Linked DNA regions of Gimesia benthica. The main gene of each other region encodes a partner of the protein of the gene in region 3 in a complex. Links are inferred from orthologs where the notes say so. Each region holds a gene or a part of one and is shown on either strand. Other genes may lie near its edges.

Evidence for each region.
Region 1: the proteins of F1728_RS12330 (region 3) and fliM are in contact, whole or in part, in a crystal structure (PDB 1F4V), measured with the Escherichia coli proteins. The link is inferred for Gimesia benthica from one-to-one orthologs.
Region 2: the proteins of F1728_RS12330 (region 3) and F1728_RS01895 are in contact, whole or in part, in a solved structure (PDB 1A0O), measured with the Escherichia coli proteins. The link is inferred for Gimesia benthica from one-to-one orthologs.

The regions. Positions count from the first base shown.
Region 1 is NZ_CP043930.1:2,197,445-2,208,169, forward strand. Bases 5,086-8,070 are described here. They hold fliM (flagellar motor switch protein FliM), read right to left. Parts: upstream 7,111-8,070; coding sequence 6,061-7,110; downstream 5,086-6,060. Other genes in these bases: rplT (50S ribosomal protein L20), read right to left, coding at 5,086-5,366; rpmI (50S ribosomal protein L35), read right to left, coding at 5,450-5,650; F1728_RS08340 (glutamate-5-semialdehyde dehydrogenase), read right to left, coding at 7,186-8,070. In the rest of the region: F1728_RS08305 (sigma 54-interacting transcriptional regulator), read right to left, coding at 154-2,187; F1728_RS08310 (PQQ-binding-like beta-propeller repeat protein), read left to right, coding at 2,426-3,691; F1728_RS08315 (hypothetical protein), read left to right, coding at 3,899-4,348; F1728_RS08320 (hypothetical protein), read right to left, coding at 4,359-4,805; more of rplT, read right to left, coding at 5,010-5,085; more of F1728_RS08340, read right to left, coding at 8,071-8,460; F1728_RS08345 (Crp/Fnr family transcriptional regulator), read right to left, coding at 8,749-9,273; F1728_RS08350 (Glu/Leu/Phe/Val family dehydrogenase), read right to left, coding at 9,365-10,594. UniProt on the Escherichia coli protein: FliM is one of three proteins (FliG, FliN, FliM) that forms the rotor-mounted switch complex (C ring), located at the base of the basal body.
Region 2 is NZ_CP043930.1:436,258-447,233, forward strand. The notes cover bases 3,832-7,067. They hold F1728_RS01895 (hybrid sensor histidine kinase/response regulator), read right to left. Parts: upstream 6,702-7,067; coding sequence 4,032-6,701; downstream 3,832-4,031. Other genes in these bases: F1728_RS01890 (chemotaxis protein CheW), read right to left, coding at 3,832-4,035. In the rest of the region: F1728_RS01875 (protein-glutamate methylesterase/protein-glutamine glutaminase), read right to left, coding at 1-294; F1728_RS01880 (response regulator), read right to left, coding at 291-659; F1728_RS01885 (methyl-accepting chemotaxis protein), read right to left, coding at 975-3,512; more of F1728_RS01890, read right to left, coding at 3,565-3,831; gap (type I glyceraldehyde-3-phosphate dehydrogenase), read left to right, coding at 7,222-8,244; rpe (ribulose-phosphate 3-epimerase), read left to right, coding at 8,521-9,225; F1728_RS01910 (histidine phosphatase family protein), read left to right, coding at 9,241-9,915; F1728_RS01920 (serine/threonine protein kinase), read left to right, coding at 10,976-10,976. UniProt on the Escherichia coli protein: Involved in the transmission of sensory signals from the chemoreceptors to the flagellar motors. CheA is autophosphorylated; it can transfer its phosphate group to either CheB or CheY.
Region 3 is NZ_CP043930.1:3,250,962-3,261,428, reverse strand. The notes cover bases 4,740-7,466. They hold F1728_RS12330 (response regulator), read right to left. Parts: upstream 6,423-7,466; coding sequence 6,057-6,422; downstream 4,740-6,056. Other genes in these bases: F1728_RS12325 (chemotaxis protein CheX), read right to left, coding at 6,488-6,979; F1728_RS32575 (GGDEF domain-containing protein), read right to left, coding at 4,740-4,909. Also shown: F1728_RS12350 (hypothetical protein), read left to right, coding at 1-645; F1728_RS12345 (SGNH/GDSL hydrolase family protein), read left to right, coding at 816-2,216; F1728_RS12340 (sodium:proton antiporter), read right to left, coding at 2,331-3,764; more of F1728_RS32575, read right to left, coding at 3,947-4,739; F1728_RS12320 (hypothetical protein), read left to right, coding at 7,729-8,004; F1728_RS12315 (response regulator transcription factor), read left to right, coding at 8,053-8,718; F1728_RS12310 (aldo/keto reductase), read right to left, coding at 8,742-9,695; F1728_RS12305 (SOS response-associated peptidase), read left to right, coding at 9,842-10,467. UniProt on the Escherichia coli protein: Involved in the transmission of sensory signals from the chemoreceptors to the flagellar motors.

The DNA.
Region 1 (10,725 bases), 1.1 Mb from region 3 along the record:
GCAAACTACTCTGAAATCGAATCGCCCATAGACCCAAGTCTCCCAGTGCTGGCAATTCCTGCCGATCAGCAGCTGATCAATGTTGATTTTTTCGATCACTCAAAACCGGGCCCTGGCTCACCAGATCCCAGCTGAAAGCCCCTCAGAGCCCGCTCAGGGCCGGCTGATCCCATAGCGCTTCAACTTCCGATCCAGCGTCGAACGCTCGATACCGAGGATCTGAGCGGATCGGGACTTGTTCCAGTTGGTGTTATTTAGCACCGCCAGAATATGCTCCTGCTCCACTTCTTCCAGAGAGACCTCACGGAAGCCCCTGTGCACAGCGGGCAGCACACTTTGCGGATCACTCTCCATCCCCACCGCGGAAAGCTGAATGTCCTCAGCATCCAACACATCACTCGTACACAGGATGAAAGCCCGCTCGATCGTATTCTGCAGTTCGCGGACGTTACCCGGCCAGTGATACGACTCCAGCAGATCCTTGGCCTGATCGGTGAACCCGCGTATCGGTCGGCCCGTTTTCGTCACGAACCGGTTCAGAAAGTAATTCGCCAGCAGCAGGATGTCATCCGCACGCACCCGCAACGGATCTACGCTCACTTCCACCACATGCAGCCGGAAATAGAGGTCCTGCCGAAACGTCCCTTTGGCAACCGCCTTCTCCATATCGCGGTTCGTCGCCGCTACCACGCGGACATCCACGTCAATCGAGGCACTCCCCCCGACCCGCTCGAAGGAGTGGCCTTCCAGCACGCGGAGAAACTTCGCCTGAACCGCCAGAGACATCTCCCCGACTTCATCCAGAAACAGTGACCCGCGGTGTGCCTGTTCGAATTTCCCGGGCTTCTGACTCGTCGCACCGGTGAAGGCACCCTTCTCGTGGCCGAACAACTCGCTTTCCAGCAGCCCCTCACTCAACGCCGCACAGTTCATACAGACGAACGGCTGCTTCTTCCGATGACTGTTGAAGTGGATCGCCCGAGCCACCAGTTCTTTCCCGACGCCACTCTCCCCCCGGATCAATACACTCGCATCCGTCGGGGCAATGCGGAGAATCTGTTCCTTCAACGCCACCATGCTCGGGCTCTGTCCCACCAGCTCGCTCTCCAGTTCCAGCTGTTCGCGGAGCGCCTTGTTCTCCCCTTCCATCCGAGCCAGGCCGTCTGAGAGCTGCAGCTTCTCGCTCAGGTTCTGCAGTGAAACCGCCAGCTGATCGGCGAGCGCCAGCGTGAATTCCAGATCCTCTGAATCCAGCGGATTATCGGGGTTGGTCGAATAAAGGTGAATCAGCCCCGACACTCCGTTCTTGTTACGTAGAGGAGCACAGATCACACTCTGGGCATGAATCTTCCCCAGGCTGTCGCGTGTCGAGAGCTTGCTGTCATCGGCGATGTTGTGCGCCAGCAGCGCATCCCCCTCGTCGAAGACCATCTTGGAAAGGTAGTCGGACGGCTTCCGATAAGGCAGCTCATCCACGGACTGAAATGCGATCACCCTCAGATTTTCCGGCTTACGGGGCAGGCTTTTACTCGGATCGAGGTTCAGAATCGCACCAATGTCGGCACTGGTTCCTTCAAACAGGCCGTTCAGCACGATCTGGCACAGCTCCTGTTCGGACTGGGCATTCCCCATCTCCAGAGCCAGTCGATACAGACGCCCCAGTTCCCGGCTGGCACGATCCCGGTCGATCTGTGCGGGGGGGGGCGGCGTGTGAAAGCGGGTGTGGCTTTTCCGCTGAATAATCTCGGGCATATTCAGCTCATCCCAGCTCGACTGCTGCCCGACTCCCATCGTCTCGCTGTCGATCACCGCACTCGAGCCGTCCGAAGTCGGACGCGCAGAGAATCGCGAGACATCGAAGGTGAAGATCGCCTCGCTGTCACCGATCTCGACCACATCCCCTTCCTGCAGTCGATGGTCCTGCGATATCGCGAGTCCCTGCACCAATGTGCCGTTACGGCTGCCCAGATCGCGAATGTACCAGCCACCATCGCTGTAGAAGATCTCACAGTGGCTGCGGCTGCAGACTTCGTCGTCCAGTACGATTCGATTGGTCGGAGCACGCCCGATGGTCGTCACCTGGCGGTCCACCAGACGGTAGACCTTGCCCCGTTCGTCCACTTCCTGCACGATCAGGTAGGCCACCGTTGAGGCAGTCTTGGAATTTTGTTTTTCAGAATTATGCATAGATAATTACGCAGGAAAGAACACACAGACCTCCGGCCCGTGCACCTGATGCCTCATGAAAGAACTGACAGGCATGCGTTTCGCAAACATTGCCGAAACCCGTACGCCCTGTTTACTTACGATAGCCCTATCAAATATTATATTCAATTAACTTGCACCAGAACATAAAATTCGTCAAGCTAATCCTGTGAAATCTCAATAACATCCTGCCTGTAATTCCGCATATAGAGAATCTCCCATGAAAGATTTACTACCTTCCCGTGCGTTCTCTCCTGCCCTGAAGTTCACAGCAGCCCTCTGCTTCTGCCTGCTGGCGTTTTCCTCCATTCAGGCCGAAAACTGGCCTCGTTTCCGGGGGATTGACGGTTCTGGCCTCTCCAGCGAGAAGGGCTTCCCCCAAAGCTGGACCGAAAAGGACTACGCCTGGCACAAAGAACTCCCGGGCCTCGGACACTCGTCTCCCTCCATCTGGGGAGACAACCTGTTCGTCACCGCCGCCCTGGGTGAAGGCGAAACACGCTACCTCTTCTGCCTCGACCCCAAAACCGGGGAAGAAAAGTGGAAGCGGGAAACCAAACTGAAAAAGAGCCACAAGCACCGCAAAGGGAGCTGGGCTTCCAGCACGCCGGCCACCGATGGCGAGCATGTGTATGTCGAATTCGCAGACGAAGAATCTTACATGCTCATCTGCTACGATTTCAAAGGCAATAAGATCTGGGAACGCGACCTGGGTTCCTTCACCAGCCAGCACGGTCACGGCAGTTCCCCCATGATCTACAAGAACCTGGTCATCGCCACCAACGATCAGCAGGGGCCCAGCTCGGTCACTGCCTTCAACAAGCTCAACGGAGAAATCGTCTGGAAAGCCGACCGGGCCGTCCGGAGAACCTCCTACGCGACTCCAATCATTGTCGAACACCCCAACACCGGACCACAGCTGATCTGCGTCAGTGGGGCCACCGGTATCAGCAGCCTCGATCCGGAAAACGGTAAAGTCATCTGGACCACCGGCGAATTTCCGATGCGAACCGTCTCCTCACCCGTCTACGGCGAAGGACTGATCTTCGCCACTTGTGGCGGCGGAGGTCGCGGCAAGCTGCTCTACGGCGTCGATCCCACCGGATCCGGAAACATCAAGGAAACCCACATCAAATACGAACGGTCCACCAAGCTGCCTTATGTGCCGACCCCCGTTGTCTACGAAGGGCACCTCTACCTCTGGGGCGATGCCGGCGTGGTCAGCTGTGTTGATCTCACCACCCAGAAGAACGTCTGGACCGAACGTATCGCAGGCGACTACAGCAGCTCTCCCGTCTGCATTAACGGCGTCCTGTACTGCATCGACGAAAATGGTGAAGTCGCCATGGTCGACGCCTCTCCCAAATTCAAAGCTTACGAAAAAATCAAGCTCGGAGACCAGAGCCACGCTACCGTGGTCGTCGCCAACGGACGCATGTTCCTGCGAACCTTCAAGCATCTCTACTGCCTCGAAGCCAAAAAGTAAGCACAGCAGTGATGGATACAGAATTAGAAAAAACTGATTCATATCAATCACGGGTTCTGTTATAATTCAGTTACAACGGTATGACGGGCTTCCGCGTTCTCTGGAAGCCCGTTCCATTTCCTTTTGACAGACTCTCCAGACGAGATACCGGGCCATCTCAAATCTGTCAGTGACTCTGATTGAAATTTTGAAAAAGAAGGACTGACCATGCCCGCTTGGCCCGGCGGCCCCTGTCCACGCTGTGGGGAGGACATGCCTGCAAACCTCGTTCACTGCCAGACCTGTCGTGAGCTGCTGAATGAAGACCTCGAACACGACACTGTCGAGATCCCCGCCTTTCACCCGCTCAAGGAACTCGCCGTCCGCATTGACGCCTTTCCGATCGGCTTCTACTTCCAGTGCCCCGACTGCCGCAAAGAACTCCGGGTCCACAAAAAGTATCTGGGCAAACAGGTCAGCTGCAACTTCTGTCAGTCCACAATCCAGCTCCCTGACGAATCCCACAGCCATGTCGCTTCCGCGTTCTACACGAAGTGCCCACACTGTGAAGAAGAGCTGCGCATCGCCCGCAAATACCTGGGCTCTGTCGCCGCCTGCAAGTTCTGCAAGGGGCATATTCAGCTGCTGGAAAAACCTGCCGACCCCGTCGACAGTTGAATCCTCAGGCTCACTGGAGCACCTGCTCCGTCGCCTGTCCGGCTGACTGCTCACTCTCAGCCGCCTCTTCCGCACTCTGCCAGGTGACATCCGCCTGAGCGGGCCGCGTCTTATAGAGCTCGCCCTGCTCATTGAACAGCAACGCGACATTCATGTGCCAGCGGTTTCCGTTCTCCTGCTCCCACAGATCGCAGTAATAGATGGACGGGCTGGAAGCAAATTCCCCGCTGATTCCGGCGTCCGTCAGCTTTTGAATCGCCTCGGCTTTCGGCGTGCCCAAAGGAGCGATCGCCAGAATCTTCTGAGACTGCTCTTCAAACACCAGCGGGGCAGGCACGACGCGACGCACGCCGGTACAACCAGCCAGGAGACAGACGCACGATACGCCCAGCGTCCACGCCAGCAGCAATCTTCGGAGCTGCTGCTGTCGGTACGATACTCGCCTTAAGTGAGTCATACTCTCCTGCCTCCCTGCGGATCAAAACGAGAAACCCAGGCCTGCCTAAGCCCACAGGCGGGAACGATGACTGAATTTACCAGATCCTTCCCGTTTTGCGTATGGCAATTTTCGCTCTCCCCGCAGCCAGGTACAAACGCAAACAGCCGGACCTGTTAAAAACAGATCCGGCTGGAATTTGGCTTATTTCAGCAGAAAGGCAGATTATGCTGCCAGAGCTGCCTGTGCTGCTTTGACGATCTCATCGAAGATCTGAGGCTGAGAAATCGCCAGCTCGCTGAGAGACTTCCGGTTCAGCGTGATGCCCGCTTTGGACAGACCGTTAATGAACTGCGAATAGTTCGTACCCCTTGCACGACAGGCAGCGGTGATACGGGTAATCCACAGAGCGCGGAATTCACGTTTGCGAACCCGACGGTCACGGTAGGCATAAGCACGAGACCGAATGATTGTTTCTTTTACGGTACGCAACAACTTGCTGCGGCCACCGTAATTACCACGGGCTTCTTTAAACAGTCTTTTCTTGGCTCGACGTCGAGCTGAACCTTTGCTAACTCGCATTATTACTTTCCAACTGAATGTGTAATCTGGATTCTGTCAGGATCGTTTCCCCGCGTGCCGTTGTCAGGGGAATCGGGAACGGCTTAAGAACCGGGACGCAGGGCTTCCACGATCAGCTTCGCTTCCGTTCCGGTCACGACGCCATCGCTACGCAGACCGATTTTCCGCTTGGGGCTCTTCTTGCTCAGAATGTGGCCCCGAAATGCTTTGCGGTGCTTGGCTTTTCCTGAAGCGGTAATCTTAAAACGCTTCTTCAATCCTTTGTGAGTCTTTTGCTTGGGCATTGTTCTTCAATCTTCGTAAATGACTTCAGCTTTCGCCGGCCCTCTGACACAACAGAGTTTCTAGGCGTAAGTCCTGAATGACACTATCTATATATCTCTTTACCGGACCAGATTTCACCCGGTCAACAGCAAAGAATACTGTTCATAAAAACAGAAACCACAACGGTAGCGCTGTAGATTGATCGGGCAGTATAATCAGCCTCCCCTCTGGTTTTCCACCGAAACGGGAGTAAATTCCGTATTCCTGCAGAGAAAAAAACCGATTTCCCGAAAACTCGCGTTCTCCGGTCGACGTGAACGCTCGGAATCCATCAATCTTGCAGGTGATGGCTCCCGCTGCAGGTTATTCAGCAGTGGCTCAACCAGTAAAATGTAAACTTATGACCACACCGCCGGCGTGCTCGTCTGCGTCAGGCCTGGCCTGCTTCCGCCTGCTTGATTCGCTGCTCGATGATATCTTTGGGTATCGCCAGCATTTTTTCAATGCTGATCGCCTTATGCCCCTTATAAACACCCGGATAAGCCGTGAAGACCGGTGCCCCTTCGATTTCCACCGTCAGGCTCTGGGCACTCCCCTTGTTACACATGATCACATCACCGACAGCCAGATTCATTACCTCACCCGCAGTCAGCCGACTGTGATCCAGCTCCACCTTCATCTCGATCTTGGACTTGGAGACACTCGCTTCCAGATTCAACTGCTGACGCATGTCAGGCGTTTTCTTCTTATAAGCCGACCAGGTATCTGAAGTCAGCTTGTTCGATAGCGGCTCAATCGTATTAAAGGGAATACAGAGGTTGATAATTCCCCGGGTCTCCCCCATCGTCACTTCGAAAGAGATCAGCACGATCACTTCGTTCGGCGGCACGATCTGAACCAGCTGGGGATTACTTTCCACCTGGGAAACCCGCAGCTTCCAGTCGCAGAGGTTACTCCAGGCAGATTCGATCCCCTCAATCGCCAGGCCGGTAATACGCGACACCAGGCGGATTTCGATTTCGGTAAGAGCCCGATTGGGATAGGCACCGTGCGTGTGGCCATCCCCTCCCAGCAGCCGGTCGATGATCGGGAAGATAATCGATGGGCTGATATCCAGAATAATATGTCCGTCCAGCGTCTCGGATTCGAGCAGGTTGAAGCAGGTCGGGTTTTCCAGACTGAAGACGAATTCAGAATACGTCAGCTGGTCTACACTGATCAGTTTGACTTCAATAATCGACCGCAGCATCCCGCTGAGTGCCGCCCCGAACTCCCGGCTGAAGCTTTCATGCAAAGCGCGAAACGCCCGCATCTGCTCTTTACTGACGCGTTCCGGGCGTTTGAAGTCGTAGATGCTGATCTGGGAATTGAAATCGGTATTCCGGGCCGCCGGTCGACTCCCCCCACCGGAAGAGCCGGCAGATGGATCCAGCGCCGATAACAGCGATTCCACTTCATTTTGACTGAGTACATCTGCCATCCCTGGCCTCCCTGTAATTCACAGCCCGCCGGGATATGAGGCTCACCGGCCGGGTCGCAAAAACTTGTTTCCCCTCTATTCTCTGATCTGCCCTGCTCCGTGGGCCACGTATTTATAACTCGTCAATTCGTTGAGCCCACAGGGGCCCCGTGCATGAAATTTGTCTGTGCTGATACCGATTTCCGCTCCCAGACCGAACTCACCCCCATCATTGAAACGCGTGCTGGCATTCACGATTACAGCCGCAGAATCGACCTCGGTCGTGAACTTCTCTGCTGCCGCCAGTTCGGTCGTGATGATGGATTCGGTATGCCCCGAACCGTACTGATGAATGTGCTCAATCGCAGCATCCATATCCTCGACAACCTTAACCGACAGGATCTTCGCCCCGTACTCGGTGCCATAATCTTCCTCGGTCGCAGGCACACCGCTTCCCACCAGTTCCAGCGACCGGGGACAACACCGCAGCTCAACCCCCGCATCCAGCAGTGCTTTCGCAACTTCCGGTAATAAGGTCTCTGCGACATCCGCATGCACCAGCAGACACTCGGCGGCATTACACACACCGGGCCGTTGACACTTACTGTTGACCGTAATCCGCTTTGACAGTTCCGGATCCGCCGTCTTATCGAGATAGACGTGGCAGATTCCGTCGAAATGCTTGATCACAGGCATCGTGGCATCACGGGCCACACGCTCGATCAGCCCCTTACCACCACGGGGAATGGTCACGTCAATGTATTTGTTCAACTTCAGAAAATGCCCCACCGCTTCGCGATCGGTGGTCTCCACCAGTTGTACGGCCTGCTCAGGCAGCCCCACGTCGCGGAGCCCTTCCTGCAGCAGCTGATAAAAGGCCATATTGCTGTGAAAGGCTTCTTTTCCGCCGCGTAAGATCACCGCGTTGCCGCTCTTCACGCATAATGCGGCCGCATCAATGGTCACATTCGGACGCGACTCATAAATGAAGAACACCACGCCCAGAGGCACCCGCACCCGGGTTACCAGCAGACCGTTGGGACGCATGTTACTGTCAATCACTTCGCCAACCGGATTAGGCAAAGCCATGATCTCTTCCAGCGCCGTGACAATGCCCTCCAGCCGCGCTTCGGTCAATCGCAGACGGTCAATCGACGCTTCCGACAAACCGTATTCGGGAGCCTGCTCGATATCGCGTTCGTTCGCAGCCAGTAAATCAGGAGTCCGTTCCCGAATCAGTTCGGTCATCCGACGGAGCCAGGCATTCTTCTGGTTCCCATTAGCGGAAACCAGTTTACGCGATGCAGCGCGGGCCTGCTGAGCCAGTTGTTCGGTGTATTGCGCCAGGTCTAATTCGGTCGTACTACTCATAACTTCAAGCGATCTAAGCAGGGATTCACCGGCCCCTGCCACCGGGTTAATCTGAAACTGATAACAGCTGTGGAATGTGGATTCTCAAAATATTGACACAGACTTCCCCCGGCCGGTGCGCTTCTGTATCGCCCACCGCAGTCCAGACGAACCGGGTTCCGCATTCCGGAGTATCAGCAATCAGCGGAAATGTGTCAACGCGGGATCACTTTTCGCGCTGATAACCTTCTAATTTTATCTATTTTAAACGCTCTCCGGAAGAATTTGAGTTCCCGGAGAGACCTCTGCTCAGAATTGCCAGTCGGAATACAGTTTGGAACGAAACTCGTGCCATTCCGCATTCTTGTTCTTGGTACCACAGCTTTCAACCATTTCTGCTGACCATTTATCCATGGTCCTCAACCGGTCAGACATGATTCGCACGGTATTATAAACGACTTTCTGCGCCCCGCTGACTCCCGCTTTCAGCAGTTGATCGAAATTCTTCCAGGGGATCCGCACGATGGACACATCGGAAGTCGCCACCACGCTCGCCGAATGCGGAGCCGGTTTGAAAAAGGACATTTCACCAAAAATGGACAGGGGCCCCAACTCGGTCAATGTCTGCTCATCTCCGTTGGAAAGCTGCTTGCGAACCTCGCAGGTACCGCGCTGAATGATCCAGAGATACCGGGTCGAATTACCTTCATCCAGAATGCGGACTCCTTCCGGAAAATCCTCTGTCTCAGCCTGGTCGAGCAATTCGTCCATTTCCTCCGGCGTAACTGACTGAAACAACACGCAGTCATTGATCAGCTGCTCTGTGGAAACCATTTATATCACCTCTTCTATAGCGCCTGGTGTAAAATTAAGTTAGCTTTTGATCACTGCCTAATCATGGCTGTGATCCCTTTAAAAACCGCGATCAGATGCCTCCCATCACGGTGGCTCGCCCCACACGACCAATGCCCAGAATATAGGCCGCGATGCGGAGCGATACTTTTTTATCAGTGGCAATCTTCCAGACAAGCTCAAAGCTGTCATCCATAATACGGTCTAACTCGGAACGAACGCGAGCTTTTTCCCAGCTGAAGTGCTGTCTGTTCTGAACCCATTCGAAGTAACTGACGGTTACTCCGCCGGCATTGGCCAGAATATCGGGCACCACCACGATCTCATTTTTCGAGAAAATTTCATCCGCATCCGGATCAGTCGGGTTGTTCGCAGCTTCAATAATGCACCGCGCCCGGACCTCTTTGGCGTTCTCTTTCGTCAGCACGCCACCCAGGGCTGCCGGAATCAGCACGGTCACATTGGAAGCCAGAACTTCATCATTCGAAATCGCTTCCGTCTCCGGAAACCCGCGCACGGCCTTGGTATCTTTGCAGTATTCCATCAGCTTGGGAATGTTGATCCCGTCCGCACAGTAAATGCCCCCGCTGGCATCGGAAACCGCGACAATCTTGGCTCCGAACTCATCCAGAAATTGTGCGGCAAAGCTCCCCACGTTGCCGAATCCCTGAATCGCCACAGTCGCACCGGACAGATCGATCTTCATGTGATCCAGAGTCTGCCGTGTGATCATCGCCACGCCGCGGCCCGTCGCTTCTTCACGACCGTCCGCACCATGCAGTTCCAGCGGTTTTCCGGTCACACACGCCGGGTTGAAGCCACAATACTTTTCATACTGGTTCATGATCCAGGCCATCACCTGGGCGTTGGTTCCCATGTCCGGGGCCGGAATATCTTTCAGGGGACCGATCACATCGTAAATCTTATCGATAAACTTGCGCGTGACGCGTTCCAGTTCTCCCTGGGACAGCTTGGACACATCGACCGAGATGCCCCCTTTCGCTCCTCCGTAAGGAATGTTGACCAGCGCGGTTTTCCAGGTCATCAGGGATGCCAGGGCCAGCACTTCATCGCCGTTCACTTCGGGGTGAAAACGCAGTCCCCCTTTCATGGGTCCGCGGGAGCTGTCGTGCTGTACACGGTAACCGATGTAAGTGGCAATTTCCCCGTTGTCGCGTTCGATCGCAACTTCTACCTTGACCTCGCGCTCCGGCGTCCTGAGCAGTTCCTGCATGTTCCGCGAAAGCCCCACCTGACGGGAAGCCTGGTCGAAGTAACGGCATGCGGTCTCGTATGAACTCATGAAAATCTTTCCTCAATCAATTTCAAAACCGGTCCCGCAGTAACGGCTCAGAGACCTCAGCAGATCAAATTTCCGCATTGCAGCGACCGATGAATATTTTTCGCTACCAGCTGCCCTGTGAAGCGGACTTC
Region 2 (10,976 bases), 2.8 Mb from region 3 along the record:
CTGCAGAGTAATTTCTGCTCCGGCACGGGTCAGAGAACTGGCCATGATCACCGGCAGGTCAGGATGGCTTTGTCTCAGCTGCTTCAGACAGCTGATCCCATCCATCACCGGCATTTCCACATCGAGCACAACGACATCCGCCTGGTGTGCATTTAACCAGGTTAACGCAGCCTGACCGTGCATTGCGGAACCGACAACACTGATCTGATCATCGAGATTAATTGCCTGCGTCATTAATCCACGAATCACAGCCGAGTCATCAACCAGAAGTACTTTGATTACCGGATGGCTCACAAAACACCTGTCTCTTCAAATTTGTCTCGAATGATGTCTTCAGTGAACGGCTTCATGATGTACTCGTTGGCACCAGCCTGCATGGCCTGTACGATACGGGGCATATCATTTTCCGTAGTGCACATCACAACGATGGGCTGCTTCTGACGATCTTCCGCACGCAGTGCGGTCAGAAACTCCATCCCATCCATGATCGGCATGTTCCAGTCCAGTAAAATCGCATCCAGTTCCGGATTCGCACGCGCGACTTCCAGAGCCTGCTTACCATCTTCCGCTTCCAGAACTTCCAGGCCAAACGCCCCCATCATGCGGCGACCAACCAGTCGCACTGCACGGGAATCGTCTACAAGTAATACCGTTTTCATTATCACCGGTCTCCCAGTATGTAAGTTATCGTTTAATCAAATGCCGACCCGCAAAACTGGTGAATCTGTTACAATCGCACCCCGCGGACAGGCGGTCGTTTCTTTTCTCATTCGAAGTCTAGGACACGATTTTGTACCGGAGTCCAGCAAAGTCCAAAATCCTTAAATTTCAGCAGCTTTGAGTGTTTTGCCTGAACCTCAGTCTCGTTGTTAAAACAAAAAAACCGTCAGATCTGGCATTTGTAAATATACATGAGCTCAGACTGACGGTTGATTTGATTGACCTGCAGTGTCTGCCCGTCAGGGCCGACCTGCTTAGATGGAACGCATCCGCTTCAGGAAGTTGGCAGCAGCGTCGTCCAGTTTGACCGATTCCTGAGTCAGCCCCTGAGCAGCGGCCAGCATGTCGTTTGCTGCCGTACCACTCTCGCTGGCTGCCTGGGAAACACCCGAAATGTTGTTGGTCACTTCGGCAGTTCCGCGAGCCGCTTCCGCGACGTTACGGGAAATCTCATTCGTAGCAGCGGTCTGTTCTTCAACGGCACTCGCAATTGTTGTGGAAATTTCGTTGATCTTACGAATGCTTTCCCCAATCGAACCGATGGCCGAAACCGCAATGTTCGTCGATCCCTGGATCGCAGAAATCTTCTCGCTGATTTCTTCCGTAGCACGAGCAGTCTGGCGAGCCAGTTCTTTCACTTCGTTCGCTACCACAGCAAACCCTTTACCAGCTTCACCGGCCCGGGCAGCTTCTATGGTCGCATTCAGTGCCAGCAGGTTAGTCTGCTGAGCAATCGAAGTAATCACTTTCACGACCTGACCAATTTCACTGCTGGCATCACCCAGTTCTTTGATGGTCTCATTCGTACGATCTGCTTCACCCACAGCCTGCGATGTCATGTGCGACTGTTCCTGCACGTGACGGGCAATCTCGCTGATCGAAGCACTCAACTCTTCAGCAGCTGAAGAGACGGTCTCCACGTTGCGGGTTGCCTCTTCACTGGCCGCAGCCACAACCTGCGACTGACGAGCCGTTTCATCAGCCATGTCAGACAGGCTCTTCGAGCTGGCCTGCATTTCTGTAGCAGACGAGGTAACTACACTTACGATGCCCTGAATTTCGCTTTCGAAATCATCAGCCAGCTTGACCTGATCAGTAATCAGAGACCAGCTGACCATCGGGCCGATGTAATTGCCTTCCTTGTCGGTGATTGCTGTTGCCAGCAGGTCCAGAGTTTCGTCGCCCACCTTGATTTTTGCCCGGTGAGGCATGTTGGACGGATCAGCCAGCATCCGCCGCTGCATCTCCGGATTCTTATGGAAAATGTCGATGCTCTGACCAACCAGCTGATCAACGGGCTTGGGCAGCAGATGCTCGATGGCTTTCAACTGTTTGTAAGAAGCAGGGTTCATGTAGACCAGTTCGAAATCGCGGTTCGCCAGCAGCACATTGATCGGAATGTTGTCCATCATGTTCTGCACACGCACCATCTCGGCTTCGGCCAGCTTCTTCTCGGTGATATCGGACGCATATTTGACGACCTTCACCAGTTTCCCACTCTTGTTTTTGATGGGATTATAAGAGGCGGAAATCCAGATCTCTTTTCCACCTTTACCGATGCGCTTGTACTCAGCAACCTGGTTAATCCCGGCATTCAGTTTTTCCCAGAATTCCTGATATTCAGGACTGTTCTGAAACTCGCTGTCTACGAACATCCGGTGATGTTTACCCTGAATTTCTTCAAGTGTGTAACCGACAGTTTTACAGAAATTGTCGTTGGCCTTGATGATCGTGCCATCCATCTTGAATTCAATCACAGCCTGGGCATCGCTGATTGCGCCCAGCTGACCGGACAGGTCGCAGTTCTCTTCTTCCTGCTGGATAGTCTCGGTGACGTCCTTCCAGGTCATGACAGTTCCAACGCCCGCACCAGACTCACCACTGGCAGCAGAGAGACTGATTTCCAGGTAACGTTGTCCCACAGGAGCGGTGATCGTTTTCTCTCCCACCAGACCGGTAATTGCGGTCTGCAGTTCAGGAATGCGGGCAGCCAGCTGATTGATGCTGCCACCGACAACCTGTTGTGCTGTCAGTCCCAGTTCGCCGCTGAATTGATTCAGCAGTTCCTGTCCCTTGCGGTTGATGTAGGTCAACTCGCCTTGAGCACTGACAAACAGGGTGGCCTGTGGACTGAATTCCACAATGCCGTAAAACTGATCAAGATTCTGCGACCGTTCAGTAGCCGCGCTCTGTCCCGTATTCTGTACTGAATCAATCGACATTTCACTCTTCTCCTTAGGATGGTTGATCTGCTCTTCAGATCGAATAGACTGTTCGGTTTGTGTTTGGTTTAAAGTCTCTGAAGTCAGGTCAGGGTCCACGTCAGACGCTTCCGCTTCAAAGTCGGCTCCCATTGAGCCCCCGGCAGCCGTTGATTGAAGTTGCTTTGCGCGACTTGAGTCTTTGGCTCCTTCAATCATCAGGTTTGCTACCGCTGTCAGTGCCTGATCCCAGGCGTCTTCCAGTTCATCACTCCAGTGTTCGCCGGCAAACTCAGCCAGCACACTCAACAGCGTTTGTGTGACAGGTGGGTAATCGTCTTCCTGGACACCCATTTCGTCATGTTCTTTTCCCAGTTGATGCAGGACCCGGGTCAGAGCAGTGGGATTTTCCAGTGACTTCATCACCAGCACCAGTGCCTGAATCAGTTTGCCCCGCTGCTCGGAAAAGTCGGTATGCGTAAAATAGCGCAGAAGATCGGGATAATCTTCGAATAACTTCTCATAGAACCGTTCTGCCAGCTGGTCGGCCCGGGGTGCCACCAGCTCGAACGATTCTCGAAGTGCAGTCACATTTAAATCCACGATTTGGCCCTTTTAAAATGCGCCGAAAACAGAACGAAACTCAGTCAAAATTCAGGATCGTTTCGACATCCAGGATGACGAACAGTCCCTCGTCCAGCTGAAACACTCCAATCGTGACCGAGCGCCAGTGTGGATCCAAAGTCCGGGGTACCGGTTCCATCGAACGTCCGGAAACGTTGATCACGTCTCCCACTTCGTCGACCAGCAGACTGAAAGACTCGCCTCCCAGCCGCGTCACGACATTCATTGATTCTTCGTTGTCCAGGTCAGGCAGTCCCAGTCGTTTCCGCAGGCTGACCGCCGTCACAATCTGTCCCCGCAGGTTGAGCAACCCTTTAATTTCCGGGCGGGCCAGGGGAGTCGGCGAAATCACCTGCTCCGTCAGGACTTCCTGCACCATATTCACAGGAATTCCCAGCAGCTGACCATCCACGCGGAACGAGACATACTGACTCGAATAATCTAACTGCGACTCCATGCCGCTGGTTGAATCAGTCGCTGTAAGGCTCATGCATTGACTCCTGCACTATGTTTCGTCCGGGCAAAGTGCTCATCCAGACAGGAAATGAGTTCGTGAGAATTGAATTTGACCAGGAACTGATCAAAGCCGGCCTCGGTGGCCCGCGCCTGATCTGCACTGCTGTTGGAAGAGGTCATGGCCAGCACGCAGGTCTCCTGCGTGTTCGACTGTTCTTTCACCCATTCGCAGAATTCGAAGCCATCCATCATCGGCAGATCGAGATCGGTAACAATCGCCTGGAAATTCGCATTGCGTTCCAGAATCTCTACCGCTGCCACGCAGCTGTCACAGGTTGCCACAGAGTAGCCTGCGGTCTCCAAAGCAGTCGCGACCAGCTGACGGAAGAACATCGAATCATCAACCACCAGCACCCGGAAGGATTTCTTATCTTCCACTTTGGCAAACCAGTTGGGGGTGGAACGCATCACATAATATTGAGTATCAATCACATCGATCGCATTCTTACCGATGATTGCCGTCCCCAGTACACCCGGCCGATCAGACTGCATGCGGATCACGAGCTGCTCATCGATGATGTCTTTAATCTCGCTGACCATCAGGCCCATCGATCGGCTGTTCTCCGAGAACACGACCACAGGCTGAGGATCTATGGATTCTCCACCACCATACCCGGCACCTTCCACCGAAAGTAACGGCAGCAGGTTGTCTCGATATTGGACAACTTTCCGGCCGCCATTCAGTTCAATGCTGTCCAGCGGGAATTCTTCCAGTCGGGCGACCAGCGAAAGCGGGACGGCCATGGTTTCATTGTCGCCGATACCGAACAGCAGCATGCTGATCGTTTCCCGTCCGGCACCAGAGTTATTTTCTTCAGCCACTGCCTGGGAGTGCGAAGAACTGCCACCGCACTGGTTGAAGATTCCCCCGACATCGAGAATCATCACAACCCGCCCGTCACCAAGGATCGTTGTCCCCTGATACAGGCCAATGTTTTTCAGCAGGCGTCCCACCGGTTTGACCACGATCTCTTCCGTGTCGAAGATCCGCGATACAATCAGCCCGAACTGGTCTTCGCCAACCTGGACAACCACGATGTTTGTATCGTGCAAATCGTCATCATCTTCAAGTGCCACTTCTTCCAGTTGCAGAACTTCATTCAGATGGACCAGCGGCAGCAGTCGATCCCGCAGACGGAAGACTTTCTTGTCATGAATTGTTTCAATTTTCGTACGGTCTTCAGCGGAGAGACGTACCAGTTCGACAACACCCAACTGAGGAATCGCGAATGGCTGACCGCCACTCTCGAGTACCAGGGCCGAGACAATCGCGAGCGTCAACGGAATCTTGATCCGGACAGTCGTACCTTTGCCCATCTTCGAATTCAGGTCGACGGTCCCGCCGATTTTTTCAATCTGGGTCCGTACTACATCCATACCCACGCCGCGACCGGAAATGGAACTGACCTGTTCTGCCGTCGAAAAGCCAGGCTGGAAAATCATGGAGAAGACGTGGCTGTCCGTCATTGTGTCGGCATCGGCTTCGTTGATCAGCCCCTGTGAAATTGCCTTTTTCAGAACCCGTTCACGGCTGATGCCGGCTCCGTCGTCCTGAATCTCAATAATCACATGACCGCCTTCGTGATAGGCATTCAGATGAATGGTCCCCGATTCCGGCTTTCCGTTGGCCTTACGGATCTCGGGAGCTTCAATGCCATGGTCAGCCGAGTTGCGGACCATATGCGTCAATGGGTCTTTGATGGCATCCAGCACCGTGCGGTCGAGTTCGGTTTCCGCACCGGTCATTACCAGTTCGATATGTTTATGTGTCACCTGAGACAGGTCACGCACCAGGCGGGGCAGCTTATTCCAGGCATTTCCGATAGGCTGCATTCGGGTCTTCATCACCCCTTCCTGCAAATCGGTTGTCACCCGGTTCAAATGGGTGATCGGCGCTGCATACTTCGATTCCTCATCTCCCCGTGCCAGCTGCAGCAGCTGATTTCGTGTCAGCACCAGTTCCCCGACCAGGTTCATCAGACTGTCGACAACGTTCACATTCACGCGAATCGAAAGATCGGCAACGCTGACCTTAGATGATTTAGCCCCATCATCGGCAGCATCCGCCACGACTTCGGGAGAAGCTGGTGTCGGTTCTGGTGCTCTGACCTCTTGCGCGGGAGCTTCAGCCACTGGTTGAGATTCGATGGTTGCTGATTCTGCAGGGGAGGGTGCCGCAACTACTGCAGGAGCACTGATCTCTGCCGGCTCTGTAGTGGCCACTGTTTCCGGGGCAGCGGCAGGTTCTGCTACGGGGGCCGTAGCCAGATTTGCCAGGTCATCCAGCATGCCGGTCAGAGTTGAATGATCGGTCTTGGGCTCTTCTCCAGTCGCTTCCAGCCCCTGCAACAGCTCTTTAATACTGTCGACGGCTTCCAGCACCAGAGAAATCGCTCCGGGAGAAACTTCCATCATCCGCTCGCGCATCTTACCCAGCACATTTTCAGCTGAATGCGCGACCGCTCCCAGATTCGTCAGTCCCAGAAAACCACAGGTTCCCTTAATCGTATGAATCGTCCGAAAGATGCTGGCGATCAGCTCAGCATTCTGAGGATCCTTTTCCAACTCAACGATTTCAGAGTCGAGTTGACCTAAGTTTTCCCAGCTTTCTGCCAAAAACTCCTGCAGAATATCGTCCATCAGCCCGTCCTGGTGATTAGGGAACATATTATATAGTAAATTTGAGACCTGGCGGGAGGAGCTAAGTTACTTACAGTCAGGGTCTTATCAACGTTCCCCGATGCATGATCTGTCGATATATTCCCTCTAGATGTAAGTATTCTCCTCTCAAGCACTATCGTCATTTTTGCTGGAGCCCCTTGAGGTCGTGTGATCCAGACTTCGCGCAGGGAGGGGAATACTTGTCGAAATTTGTTTCAAGCCAGCGCCCGCGAACAGTATCTGTCCAGTAAATTCGCCCACAATCTCCTGGGACATTCACCAGTCACTGAGTACACACACAAATACTTAACATTGTTGAATAATTAAGAACTCAAACGAGTTGCTGCGTTCGGTTGTGTGGCCGTGCATAGACTATTACAATCAGCCCCGAAAACGAGTTACAAAGTACGCGCATCGAGATCCCCGAGGAATTGTCTTCCAGCGGATCTGCCGTCAACAGATAGATATAAATTTCATTCAGATGTAAGGAGTGAGTCCTGTGGCTGCTGTAAAGGTAGGTATTAACGGTTTTGGACGCATTGGTCGTATCACATTCAGAGCACTGGCTGCCCGTCCCGACGAATTCGAAGTGGTTGCCATCAACGACCTGGGTGATCCTCAGAAACTGGCATGGCTGTTGAAGTACGACAGTGTTCAGGGTCGTTTCCCCGGAACTGTCGAAGCAGAAGGCAGCAACCTGATCGTCAACGGTAAAACCGTACGGGTCTGTGCAGAACGCGATCCTCGCAATCTGCCCTGGAAAGAACTCGGAGTCGAAGTGGCTCTGGAATCCACCGGTTTCTTCACCAAACGTGAAGCAGACGGTAACCCCGGTTACGACAGCCACATCACCGCTGGTGCTCGTAAAGTTGTGATTTCCGCTCCTGCCAAAGACACTCCGGACATGACCGTTGTCTTCGGCGTTAACGATGATCAGCTGACTTCAGAGCACAACTGTGTTTCCAACGCCAGCTGTACCACCAACTGCCTGGCTCCCATGGCCAAAGTCATTCACGAAAACTTCGGTATTGAGCACGGTCTGATGACCACAGTGCACGCTTACACCAACGACCAGCGTGTTTCTGACCAGTTGCACTCCGACCCGCTGCGGGCCCGTGCTGCCGCTGTGAACATCATTCCGACCACTACCGGTGCTGCCAAAGCCGTCGGTCTGGTTCTGCCCGACCTGAACGGCAAACTGACCGGCCTCAGCCTGCGTGTTCCGGTTCCCGCTGGTTCAATTACCGACCTGGTAGTAACCCTCAGCAAAGACGCCTCAGCTGACGATGTCAACGCTGCCATGAAAGCAGCCGCTGAAGGCCCTCTGAAGGGCATTCTGGAATACAACACCGATCCGATCGTCTCCAGTGACATCATCGGCAACACTCACAGCTCCATCTTTGACGCCAGCTGGACCACCCAGATCGGCGGCAACATGATCAAAGTTCTGAGCTGGTACGACAACGAATACGGTTACTCAAACCGGACGGCCGACATGATCGCCCGTCTGGCGCAACTCTAATCATCGTCTAACCTTATAGAATATGACTTAGAGACGGAACTACGAAAACAGCCGAGATGGTTTTCATCTCGGCTGTTTTTCCAGAGTGACTCAACTACACGCAAGAACAGGTATTTCTACTTTCCACTAGACTATGATCACTGAGATCGTCAAAATAGTCCGCTTATAATAAAAGCAGTAATCCCATTCATAAAACTCGCAAGAAATCAAACTCTTGATGCGAACGATTCAGAGCTCTTGCTTTTGGCTTTGAGTTGTATATTATTCCTGAATTCTATGATTGACTCGAATACCAAACACAAACTGTTATCAGATGCACCGGTAATTGCTCCCTCGATGCTGAAGTGTGACTTCGGCAACCTCCACCGTGAGGTCGAGCTGCTGGATGCCGCTCAGGCGCCCGTACTCCACTGGGATGTCATGGATGGGCATTTTGTCCCTAACCTCTCCTACGGAGCCATGCTCATTGAGCGGGTCAGACCATTGACCAAGTCGTTTTTCGACGCCCACCTGATGATCAGCAATCCCGAAAAGTATGTTGATGACTACATCAAGGCTGGCTGCGATTCGATTACCGTCCATATCGAAGCATTGCCGGAACCACAGGGTCTGCTGGATCGCCTCCAGGAGGCAGGGGTCTTACCCGGTCTGGCGATCAGCCCCCAGACACCGCTGGAACGGATCGAACCGTATCTGGATGCCTGCGGACTGGTGCTGGTGATGAGCGTGGAACCTGGCTTTGGGGGGCAGTCCTTCATCGAAACCAGCCCCGAACGAATCAGACAATTGAAATCAATGATCTCTCCGGAAACGATTCTCTCCGTGGATGGAGGCATTGATCCAGATACCATCGGCGCAGCAGCTCAGGCCGGTGCCAATTATTTTGTGGTCGGAAGCGCCATTTTTAATGAGCCCGATTACGCAACTGCTGTCAGCGATCTGGCCCAGATAGCCAGAAGCCGGACAGCTTCCTTAACATAAAAGAGATTCAAAAACATGCCAACTGTGGTACTCATACGTCCTGGTTGTACTGACTTTGATAAAGATGAGCGAATTCAAGGTACCCTGGATCTTCCGCTGAACGCGAAAGGGGAAGAGCAGGTTCGAAATCTGATTCCCCAGTTGGAACAGGCAGGGATCGAAACCATCATCACTTCTTCATCAGAGCCCGCCCTGTCAACAGCCGAACAGCTGGGCGAAAACCTGGGAGTTCCGGTCAAGGAAAAGGAAGGCCTGAAGAACCTGAACCAGGGACTCTGGCAAGGCCTGGAGTACGAAGAAGTCCGTCGGAAGTACCCCAAATTGCTCAAACAATGGGCCGAATCTCCCGAAACAGTCTGCCCGCCTGAAGGGGAACTCGCCTCGGAAGCGGTCAACCGGGTTCAGAAAACATTACAGAAATACCTGAAGAAGAAACAGAACTTTGCCATTGTGGCTTCAGAACCACTGGCGACGATCATTTCCAGCCTCCTGCGGAACGAACAGAAAGAAAAAATTTGTTTTGAGCACGCCGGACGCTTCTGTCACAATGAAATGTTGGAAATTCTTGAGTCACCCCCTAAAAAAAGTGATTCAAAACAGGTAAATTTTGACGATCAATCAGAAAAGAGGGATTCCCAACAGGGTCAAAGCTGCCATACAGAAAAATGGCGCTACGAGGAGGCTAAGTAATATGAGTTCTGCTCCCAAGTCAAACGTCGATTCAAAGCTCAGCCACACCACCCGCCCCAAGCGAGGGGTGCCGGAAGGACTCTGGCAACGCTGTCCTGCCTGTAACGCAACCGTGTTCTGCAAACAGGTCGATCAGGGGCTCGGCCTCTGCCCGGAATGCGATCACCACTTCTCGATCTCGGCTCACACCCGGATCCAGCAGCTGCTCGACCCGGACAGCTTTGAAGAATGGTATCCCGACCTCACCGCCGGCGATCCGCTCGAGTTTGCTGACAAAAGCAAAACCTACAAAGAACGCCTGGTCGCGGAGCAGAAAAAAACCGGACTCAAAGATGCCTGTATTGTCGGCAAAGGCTACATGCGTGGTCGCCCGCTGGTCATCGGCATTACCGACTCATCCTTCATCATGGGCAGCATGGGTTCCGTGGTCGGCGAAAAACTGACCCGCGCCATCGAACAGGCAACGGAACTCAAACTCCCGCTGATCATCATCAGTGGCTCCGGCGGGGGAGCCCGCATGCACGAAGGCATCTTCTCCCTGATGCAGATGGGAAAAGTTTCAGCAGCCCTGGGACGCTACCACGAAAAGGGAGGACTGTTCATTTCAGTTCTGACCAACCCCACCATGGGGGAGTCGCCGCCAGTTTCGCCTCACTGGGTGACATTGTCGTCGCGGAACCCAAAGCCCTGGTCGGTTTCGCCGGACCGCGGGTAGTGGAAGCCACGATTAAAAGTTCGCTGCCCGAAGGCTTCCAGACCAGTGAATTTCTTCTGGATCATGGCTTTGTCGATCGCATCATTCCCCGTCCCCGACTCCGCTCGGAACTGGCACGACTGATTGACTATTGCGTCTGACTCCCCCAAAGTCTCAAAACGAATCCCTGACACCGTCCCGACCACCGATCGCATCAGTCGACGCTGATTGGAAACAGTCGATTTCAGGGGACCGCTTTGCGTCTCGTCAGGCTGGCAATTATACTGGAAGCGTTGGGCCGGTTAACTTCTTCTGAGCCCGGGATGAAACCTGGTCCTGAATTCACTCTCTGCCCCTGGTGAATGCA
Region 3 (10,467 bases):
GACAATCTTTCGGACTGCTCCCGTTTTGGGATTGCTCTCTTCGGGAAGCCGGCGTCTGGCACTGCTGAGGGAACGCGTCAGCTATCTCGTGGATCGCTTGTTTCTGCGGGGATATTTCTGTTCCTGTTTATCAGCCTGTTTACCGGGTACTGGCATGCGTGGGGTGGTGAAGGGAAACGACTGGCGCTGGGAGAGGCGGAAGCCTGGTATGCGCATGGTGCCTCGAAGTTTGCAGGACAACCGGGAATGCCGGACCGTGCCTATATTTCGAATATGGGACAGGCGGCGGTCTACATTTATCATAACGGGCCCGAGAAGCGAGTGTTCTTTGACGGACGTCTGGAGGTCAACAGCCAGCAGACGTTTGAATGGTACGAGCAGATCAAACAGCAGATGATGCAGGGGAGTACCGACTGGGCCTATTTATTACAGGATGATAATGGCCAGTTACCGGCGGTGATTCTCGACAGTCGCTATTCCCGGAATGAAATCATGGGAATGGCCGCGAATCCGGGCTGGATGCTTGTGTTTGCCGACCAGGCGGCTGCGGTCTTCCTCGATCGACAGACTGCGGAGCGATTGAAATTACAGCCCGCGGATCCCAGTCCCCTGGCTTATCCTCCCGGCATGAAAGTCCGCGAGTAAGCACACCTGAATACCCGTCTGTTTTCTGTTCCAGGAAAAACTGAGGGACGTCCGGGATGATGCTTGCAAATCGATGTGACTCAGGGGACATTAGACGAAATGAACAATGCTTTTCGTCAACAATACTGACGCGTTGACACTCCAGAGAACCTTTACGCAGGGGAAACATCATGAAATATCCGAAGATCAGCTATCAACTGATCCGCCTGGCAGCAGTCTGTCTGTTGCTGCAGGCAACTACGCTTTTATCCGCTCAGGAAGCGGAACAAAAGACGCATCAGGCGCCGCTGTCCAAGATGGAATTGCAGACCGGCGATTCCATTGTCTTCCTGGGAGACAGTATTACGCACCAGTGCCTCTACACCCAGTATGTTGAAGATTTCTTTTACACCCGTTATCCGAAAATGCGTCTGAAGTTTCATAATGCAGGCGTGGGTGGCGCAAAGGCCTGGGATGCCCTGGCTCGTTTTGACCGGGACGTCGCCGCCTATCATCCCAAGTATGTGACCGTGCTGCTGGGAATGAACGACGGCCGCTATCAGCCCTTCAATGATGAGATTTTCAAGACCTACTACGATGACATGAAAGAGCTGATCAGCAAGATCGAAGGCATTGGTGCGACTCCGATCCTGATGACGCCAACCATGTTCGACGCCCGGGCGGCCCGCATGGGAAAACGCCCGCGGGATCCGGCTTCGGTAGAGCTGTATAACTCGGTTCTGGCGTACTATGGAACCTGGCTGCGTGAAGTTGCTGCCGAATCCGGTTTCGGGTTTGTGGACATGTACGGACCGTTGAATAACATCACGATTGCGGAACGTCAGAAAAATCCTCAGTTCACGATCATCAGGGACGCCGTGCATCCCGATGCGCCAGGGCAGGTGGTGATGGCGTTTGCCCTGCTGTCTGACATGAACGTGCAACGACAGGTTTCGCGGATCACCGTCAGTAAAAAAGCCAACGGTGAGGCCACCTCGACAGCGCGTGGCGGTAAGCTGTCTGATCTGAAATATTCAGACGACGGCGTCTCCTTCACCTGGCTGGCTGACAGCCTGCCCTGGGTAGTGCCTGCTGAAGCGAAGCTGGGCGCAGAGTTGACGAAACTGGGGCATCGCATGAGTCAGGAATCGCTGTCGATCCATGACCTGCCCCCCGGCCGGTATGAACTGTCTATCGATGGGGAAGTCGTGGGACAATACTCCAACACGACCCTGGCCCGGCATGTAGAACTGCAGGGAAATCCAAAGACGCCTCAGTACCAGCAGGCGATGCAGGTCGCGTTGTTGAACAAGGAACGCAATGACGGCCCCGTAAAAGACAAACGTAACAGCTGGCGTGCATTTCAGTCATACGCGCGGATGAAGCGGGAACTGGACGCACAGGGGGATCAGAAGGACCCGAAAAAGGTGGCTGCTGTGGCACAGCTGGAGAAACGTCTGGCCGACCAGGATCGCGTGATCCAGGAGAGCGAAGCAGCTGCGAAAGCCCTGGAAGATAAGATCTATGAGATCAATCAGCCTGAGGCCCGGAAGTATGTCCTGAAGAAGGTGACCGCTGCTAAGAAAAAGTAAGCGACGCTGACATCAGAACTTGATTCGAGATGTTATAAAACAACAGGCAGCCCGGGTTTGAAACCCGGACTGCCTGTTTTATTTTGTACGGTTGCGGTTCTGGATACCGGCTGCTTACAGGAAGAAGATCGTCAGCAGAATTGAAAGTGGTAACAGGAACAGACAGCTGTAAAACATGTAGCCAAAGAAGCTGGGCATGCGAATGTTGTTCTTTTCGGCGATCGCTTTAACCATGAAGTTGGGACCATTGCCGATATAGGTCATGGCTCCCATGAAGACGGCTCCCAAACTGATGGCAACCAGCTCAATTTCACTGACGCCGGCAACCATGGGAGGACTGCCGCCCGCAGATTTGGCCGTTTCAAAGAAGACGACATAGGTCGGAGCGTTGTCCAGAAAGCTGGAGAGCGTGCCTGTGGCCCAGTAGAACTTCGCCGGGGAATCAATGCCCAGCGAGGCACCGTAGACATTCAGGATCTGTACGGGAGCCTGCATGCAGATAAAAATACCGACGAAGAGGGCGGCGACTTCGACGATGGCTTCGTAATTGAAGGAGTTCTGCTCGCGAATACTTTTCGAAGTTGTGAGCAGGGAAATGCCTGCCAGGGCAAACATGCAGCCTTCACGGAAAAAGTGAGGTGCACTCCAACTGGTCCCCGGGACCGTTTTGGAGGGGTCCAGCAGTGCGACGCAGAAGATGACCATCAGCAGCCAGAGGAAGTTAATGCCCCCTTTGAGTGCGAAAGGTTCAGGGTCTTCCGGAACGGCTTCCACCTTGGCTTTGTTTTCTTTGCGATAGCGGACGGTATCGAAGGCAAAATAAACGGCCAGCAGCATGCCATTCATGGCGAGCCACTCAGGCCAGAGCGTCAGCGTCCAGGTAAAGGGGACGCCTCTTAAAAAGCCCAGGAACAGGGGGGGGTCACCAATGGGGAGCAGACAGCCGCCGGTGTTACAGACGACAAAGATGAAAAAGATAACCGTGTGTGCCACATAGTCACGTTTGGCATTCGCTTTCAGCAAAGGACGGATCAGGAGCATGGCGGCGCCTGTGGTTCCGATGAAGCTGGCGATCGCGCCACCGATGGCAATGATGCCCGTATTCAGAATCGGTCGTCCCACCAGATGGCCGTTGAACGCGATTCCGCCGCTGATGACATACAGGGAAAACAAGAGGGCGATGAAGGGGATGTATTCCCCGAGAATCGCATTCTTGAGGACGACGACAGCGGCAGGGAACCCGGGAGCTGACAGCTCGTGTGTGCCATGATCGACGACGCCGTGTCCGTATAGGAATGTGTAATAGAGCAGGGTCACCAGACCCAGGCTGACTGCGACCAGAAACCGGTTTTTGTTATGTTCCCACCACTCTTCCGTTTTATGAATCAGGGGTAGAAAAGCGATACACAGCAAAAGCGCGGCGAACGGAATTACACTATAAAAGGCGGGAGGTTCGGCATGGCCATGATGTTCCTCGTGCGGTTGTTCAGTCGTGGCCACAAATGAGGTTGCTTCCAGTTGCGCGTATGTATCAGCGATTAAGTTCATCTCAATCGCCCTCCGTTACTTGGGGATTATGAAAAAATGGGTTAAAGCGCGAAAATCCGTTTTCATGTAGAACGGTGATAACAAGAGCTCAGCTTGCTAACTGGCGTGTGGTCAACTCGGGATTATGGCAGGAACCGACCCTGTGTACAACTTCCACGTCGGCAGGATTTCACAAATTGAATTTATGAATTTGCGAATTCACTGCGGCGTTCTTCCATCGGAGCCGCACTGGCTTTGAATTCCGACAGATACAGCTTTACCAGCTCCGCTGTCTCTGCACTTTGCAGCATCTCCAGCGAGATCAGCGTTTTCCCCAGAACGATCGGCGGTTCGATCTGTATTGCGAGCAGATAAGCCACCTGCTCACGGGTAAGCAGTTGCCTCTGGATGGCGATTTCCCCGAATCGCTGTCCATTTTTCTGCTGTGCTTCGAGTATCTCTGTGACCTGGTTACTGGTCAGCAGTTTTTCATTGACTGCCAGTTCACCGATTTTCGTCTGTGTTTCCTGTTGAGGGCACTTCAAGAGTGCTTTGGAAATGGTCGGGATATCAAAAATTTTCTTGGTAACCAGCCAGCGACTGAAGCGGCTGCGTTTGACCAGCTTCTGCAGTTCGTTGTCTTCCTGGCTGATGATCGAGCGTACGTGAACCTGGTTGCGGCCATTCTCTTTTGAATTATACATGGCTTCATCCGCTTCTGCGATCAGGCGTTCTCCGAAGCCGGTCATGTCGCGAGGCGGGATACCCACTACCGCACCCAGGCTGGCGGTAACGGGTACGCGTTTGCCTTCGAATTCAATCACTTCGTTTTCGATCAGTTTCCGCAGACGTTCCGCGAGTTCATGGATCCCGTTTTCAGAGGGATTGTTGACCATGATGACGAATTCCTCACCGCCGTAGCGGCAGAAGATGTCGGAGCGTCGTGTGGATTCACTGGCGACTTTGGCAACACGCTGCAGGACCAGGTCACCGAACTGGTGGCCGTAGGTGTCGTTCAGACTTTTGAAGCGGTCGATGTCGGAGAAAATGATTCCGATCGGCTGGGCAGAGCGGGCACAGCGATGCAGTTCTTTTTCGAAGTATTCGTTGAAGTAGCTGCGATTGTAGGTTTTGGTCAGCGGGTCGTGAATTGCTTTGCTCTGCAGCTGTTTGTTTTCGGATTCCAGTTTTACCTTCTGCTCTTCGATGGCAGCCTGGCGGGCGAAAGCCTGCGTGGAATCGACCTGGGCTTTCATGGTCAACTGCACCAGTTGTTCGTTGGCTTTGGCCATGATTTCATAAGGCGATTCGATGTCATCCATGTTGACCTGGAAGATCTGGGCAGCCTCTTCAAAACGGTACTTGACCTCTTCCAGGAACCCGTGCAGATCATCAATGGGCATGTTGTAGAACTCTGCCATCAACTGCTGCAGTCGTTGTAATGCGAGACCGCTGTTGGGGGAGCAGAAGTAATCACCAATGGCGGCCGAGGCAGAGATGATGATGATCAGGTTAAAGTTGGGATCGGACTGGAGGGCCTTTAATTGTTCGAATGTGTCGTGATGATGTTCGATGGCGATCTGGAACTGTTCGGACATCTGCCAGCGTTCCATCATTTTCACGCCGACTTCAGTATGGTTGATTCCCAGGACTTCGGTTTCGACTTCAGACATGTCACGCTGCTGCTTTTCAGCCTGTTCGAGTACGGGCAACAGGTCATTGGGGATCGAGCGGAGCATGGCCAGGTGCCCGATATCCTGCAGGAGTCCGATGAGGAAGCTGTCGTATTTGAGTTCGTTACCCAGTCGGGTGGCTAGTAACTCGGCGGCGGCAGACTGGATGATCGATTGTTTCCAGTACGAATCGTAGCGTGATTTCAGAGGACCCTGTGTGATTGCTGCTTCGGAGAGCGAGAAGCTCAGCGCCAGCGAAGTAACCACCATGGTTCCCAGCAGAGGGACGGCCCGTTCGATACCCTTACACTCGGATCGCAGCCCGAAGAAGGATGAGTTACTGGCCTTCAGGATTTTGGCTGTGATCGCGGGATCTGCCTTGATGGTGTCAATGACATCCTTGATATCAGTGTCCGGATCCTTAGACAGGTCCAGCAACTTTACTGCGACGGCGGGTAGGGTAGGTAATTGATCCGACGACCAGATTTTTTCAGGAGAAATCATGTGTGATGACCTTCAAGGAATTTTTACTCAGCCTGGCTGCAGCCATTCTTATAAAACAGAGATTGCCCTGCCTGCCTGGGCAATATTCAGTGAACCGATACTTATTCAGCCTGTCAGCCTGACGGCTCAACGAGCCTCAGGCGTGCGAGGTGACCCAACGTTCCAGCTTGCTTTTCAGGCTGTCGGGAGTAAACGGCTTCACCAGGTAATCTGAAACACCAGCCTGGATGGCAGTCACAACACGTGCCCGTTCAGCTTCGGTGGTAATCATGATGACAGGAATGTCTTTGTTCCGCTGACGGATTTCTTTCAGCAGCTGTAAGCCATCCATGTTGGGCATGTTCCAGTCGCTGAGTACGATATCGAACTGGTTGTTGATAAAGTGCTCCAGGGCCTGAACCCCATCTTCTGCTTCGGTAACGTCTTCAATACCCAGTTTCGACAGACAGCGCTTCTGGATAGTTCTCATTGTTCCTGAGTCGTCTACGAGTAAAACTTTCATCGGACTGGCCTCTTATATTTAAAGTTTTTTTGGCGAGTTAAAACAGAGTTTAATCAGTGGTGGATCTATCGATCAGAGAAGCCTGCTTCGATAGAGAACGCTCCGATTTCTGATTCAAAGGAGATACAGATCGGCGACACATTGGATGGGTAATGGACGGTATGACCTTTCCCGGTGATGATGTTCGGAATACTGATGGAAGCTTCCAGGTGTTCCAGTTGTGCCTTCGCAGAACCGGCAATCATGTTGGCGAGTTCACATACAGCATCACAGACTTCGTCGTTGATTTCTTCAGCCGTGATTCCCAGCATGCGGTCCAGCACGCCTTTACCAACGCTTTCGGACAGGCTCAAAACCAGCGTGCCGGCTGCCTTTCCGGAGATACCGATGACGGCACTCAATTCGTGTTGTGGGATCACGTCCTGTTTTAAACTCAGACCGGTCCGTTTGGGGGTGCAACCCAGCATCATTTCAAAAACGGAAATCGTGGAACTGATGATCGGGTTCACAAATTCGGCAGTGAGTTCAGATTTACTGAGAGTTGAAGATGATGTCATTCTCGAATTCCTGCTTCTTCAGAATCGATCACAGAGGGCCCGATTCCGTTGCGATGTGGTACGAAATATTATTCTCTTAAAATCAGTACCCCTGTCGTGATTGACCATGTCGCTTCCACATCGGTCAATCGGGGGACTGAGACTGTCATGTGAGTATGCATTTAGAACATAGATCACGGAAAATCAGATGTGCTAAAATATCAACATCTGATTCATGAGAAAAAACTCGACCCGCAGGCAACATTTCCGAGTTTGCCGGCTGTAACGAATATCTCGCAACCCCCCCCTGACAAATGCAGTGAAATCCCTCCTTATTGGTAGAATGCAGAGGGAGGGAGATCCCTGATTTCCCTGTCCAGGGCAGCAGGAAATTCAAAGAAGCCCTTACGCATCAGGCAGAAACGTGACTGCGAAGCGCCATTCCTTAATAAAAGGAAGAAAACACCTGTTTTCAGGCATGCAAGGCAAGAATTGTCTGAATCAGCACACCCGAACGTGCGGTATCACCAAAAACAAAAATATTGTTATTGAGTCACCAAACATAAATCGTTTACGATGTGTTCGCAGGTATCAGAAGTAGTGGTTTTCACCTACTAAACAAGCTCATTTCTAGCTGAAAAGTTTGGTTTTCACATCTCGTTCACTGAACTTGATTTTTTCAGTATTCAAAAACAGAAAGAAGTGCAGTACAGTTTACTTTGGTGCTGATATAAATATCTAGATACCCACTTTCAAAGTGTTCGAATCTAATGTCTCATTCTATCAATCAAGAGCAAGTCGATTTTGCGCAGCATGTTCGAACAACTTGCCATCGCTTAAATAACTTCCTGACCATTTTACAGTGTCAACACGAGCACCTGGCGGGATTACCCTCCAGCCAGCTGGAACCGGAACTGGCAGTCGTTCTGCAGGATCTGGAGCCTCTGGTTGATACTGCGGCTAACGACGTACTGGAACTATCCAAACAATGTAGAGATTTTCTGGAAGGAGTTACACATCCAGATACAAGTCAGAAATTAGATTGAACCGTTCAGTTTATTGATATCTAATCATTTCTTTTCTCGGGGGCCAGAATGTTAACTTCCACTGATCTAATTCGAATTGTCCTGGTGGACGATCACTTGATGCTGGTTGATTCACTAGTCTCACGCTTTCACAGAGATACTCAGATCGAAGTCGTGGGGACAGCGACTAATGCGGATGAAGGGTTGTCACTGATTCTGGAAACAGAACCAGACGTCGTCATTCTGGATGTCGAACTGCCGGGACGTGGCTCGTTTGACATTGCTGAGGAAATCACCTCCCGACTCAAGAATACCAAAATGATTTTCCTGACAGGTTATCTGTCAGACATCTTCATTGAGCTGGCATTACGAGTGAATGCTGTCGGCTACCTGCTCAAAGGAGAACCGATTGAATCGCTGATCCATGCGATCAAGAAGGCTGCCCGTGGCGAATACTGTTTCTCTCAATCGGTCCAGGAACGTCTGGTTTACGACCAGAAAAGGAACCGCTACTCGATTCAGTCACAGAGCATGCTGACTTCATTGACCTCGCGTCAGATTGAAGTACTGCGGCATCTGGCACGCGGAAAGAGTGTGAAAGAGGTGGCCCGGTCGATGCACCTGTCGGAGAAATCGATCGACAGTCACAAGTATCGAATCATGCACAAGCTGGGCATTCACGACCGTGTCGAGTTGGCCCGCTATTCCATTCGCGAAGGATTGACACTCCCTTAGTGTCTCCTGACGGGAACTCCCGATCAGGATTGGATTGGCCCTCGCTCTGCAATCAGGCGATCAAGGGTCTCCAGTTGTGATTCGGAGAGTTCAAAATTCATCACCTCCGCATTTTCCTGAATCTGCTCCGGACGTTTGGCACCACATAAGGCACATGTGATGCCGGGCTGCTGGATTGTCCAGCGGATGACGATCTCTGCAATCGAGTGTTCCCATTCCGTGGAAAGCGTGCGGAGTTCATCCAGGAAGTCCTGGTTCTTTTCCCATTCCGCTCCATGAAACATGGGATATTTCTGTCTGCCATCCTGCGGGTCGAACTGATGATCCCGCGCGAGTTTGCCGGCCAGCAGACCTTTCATCAAAGGCCAGTACGCCATCACCGAAATCTCGTTGTCTCTGCACCAGGGGAGGCGATCCAGTTCGATGTCCCGCTGCAGCATGTTATAGCGGGGTTGATAGGCTGAGATCGGGCAGACCGCGTGAAATTCCTGCAGCTGTTCCAGCGTGAAGTTGGAAACGCCGACGGAGCGAATCTTGCCCGCTTCCCGCAACTCGTTGAACGCGGCTGCAGATTCACCGACCGGGATTTCCGGATCGGGGCCGTGCAGATAGTGCAGATCGATGCGGTCGGTGTTCAGTCGCTGCAGACTCTCATCGCATTCCTGTATGATGCGGGCGGGGGAGGCGTCGCGGACCTGTTTCCGGTCTTTCCAGTGAATGCCTCCTTTGGAAGCGATGACAATCTCATCCCGCTTCTCTCCCAGGGCTTTGGCAATCAGTTTTTCACTCTCGCCGTCATATCCGTAGCAGTAAGCGGTGTCAAAGAAGTTGATGCCTGCATCAAACGCGGCCTGGAGCGTAGCCAGGCTGGCCTCTTCGGTGACATCCACGCTGGTAACCCCGGAGATGGGCCAGCAGCCCATGGCGATGGGGGTGATCTGGATGTCTGTTTTGCCGATGGTGCGTAACTGGCTCATGCTGTTTGATCCTTCCGCGTGTGTGAGTTTCTGCTGTGCCCGGGTTCTGAATGGCACTTGTGGTCCTCATCATTTAAGATAACAGGCTCTGGTGTCAACCATTGTACCGCCTTTCCTGTTTCAAAAGAGTGAAGAGCGTATCCAGCATGTGTGCCCGTTTTTTCCTGTTTTCGCCTGACGAAGAAATCAAGCGGCTGTTTCAGATGGTGTCATTTCCGCGGGTTTCCCCGCGTTACAACATCGCTCCTTCCCAGCCCGTGCTGGCGATTACGAATGCTGGTGCGGAGCTCGAGGTCCGGCATTTTCAATGGGGTTTTATTCCCGCGTGGTCCAAAGATCCGCAGCCGGGACAGGCGATGATCAACGCCCGTTCGGAAACCGCAGCTTCAAAACCTTCGTTTAAAAACGCATTCCGTTATCGTCGCTGCCTGATTCCTGCAAATGGGTTTTATGAATGGAAGAGTGCCGGCAATCGTTCGAAGCAGGCGATGTGTGTGCGTCTGGGTGAGGAACCCCTGTTCGCGATGGCGGGATTGTGGGAACAGTGGAGCAGTCTGGACGGCAGCGAACTGGAAACCTGCAGTGTGTTGACGACCGCTGCCAATTCATTGCTGGAAGGCATTCATCCGCGGATGCCGGTGATCCTGAGACCGGAACAGTACCGCAAATGGCTGAGTGCCGACACCACGCCGATTCCGCAGCTGGAAACTCTGCTGCAGACCTATCCTGCAGACGAGATGCAGGCTTACCCGGTCAGTTCCTTCGTGAATCG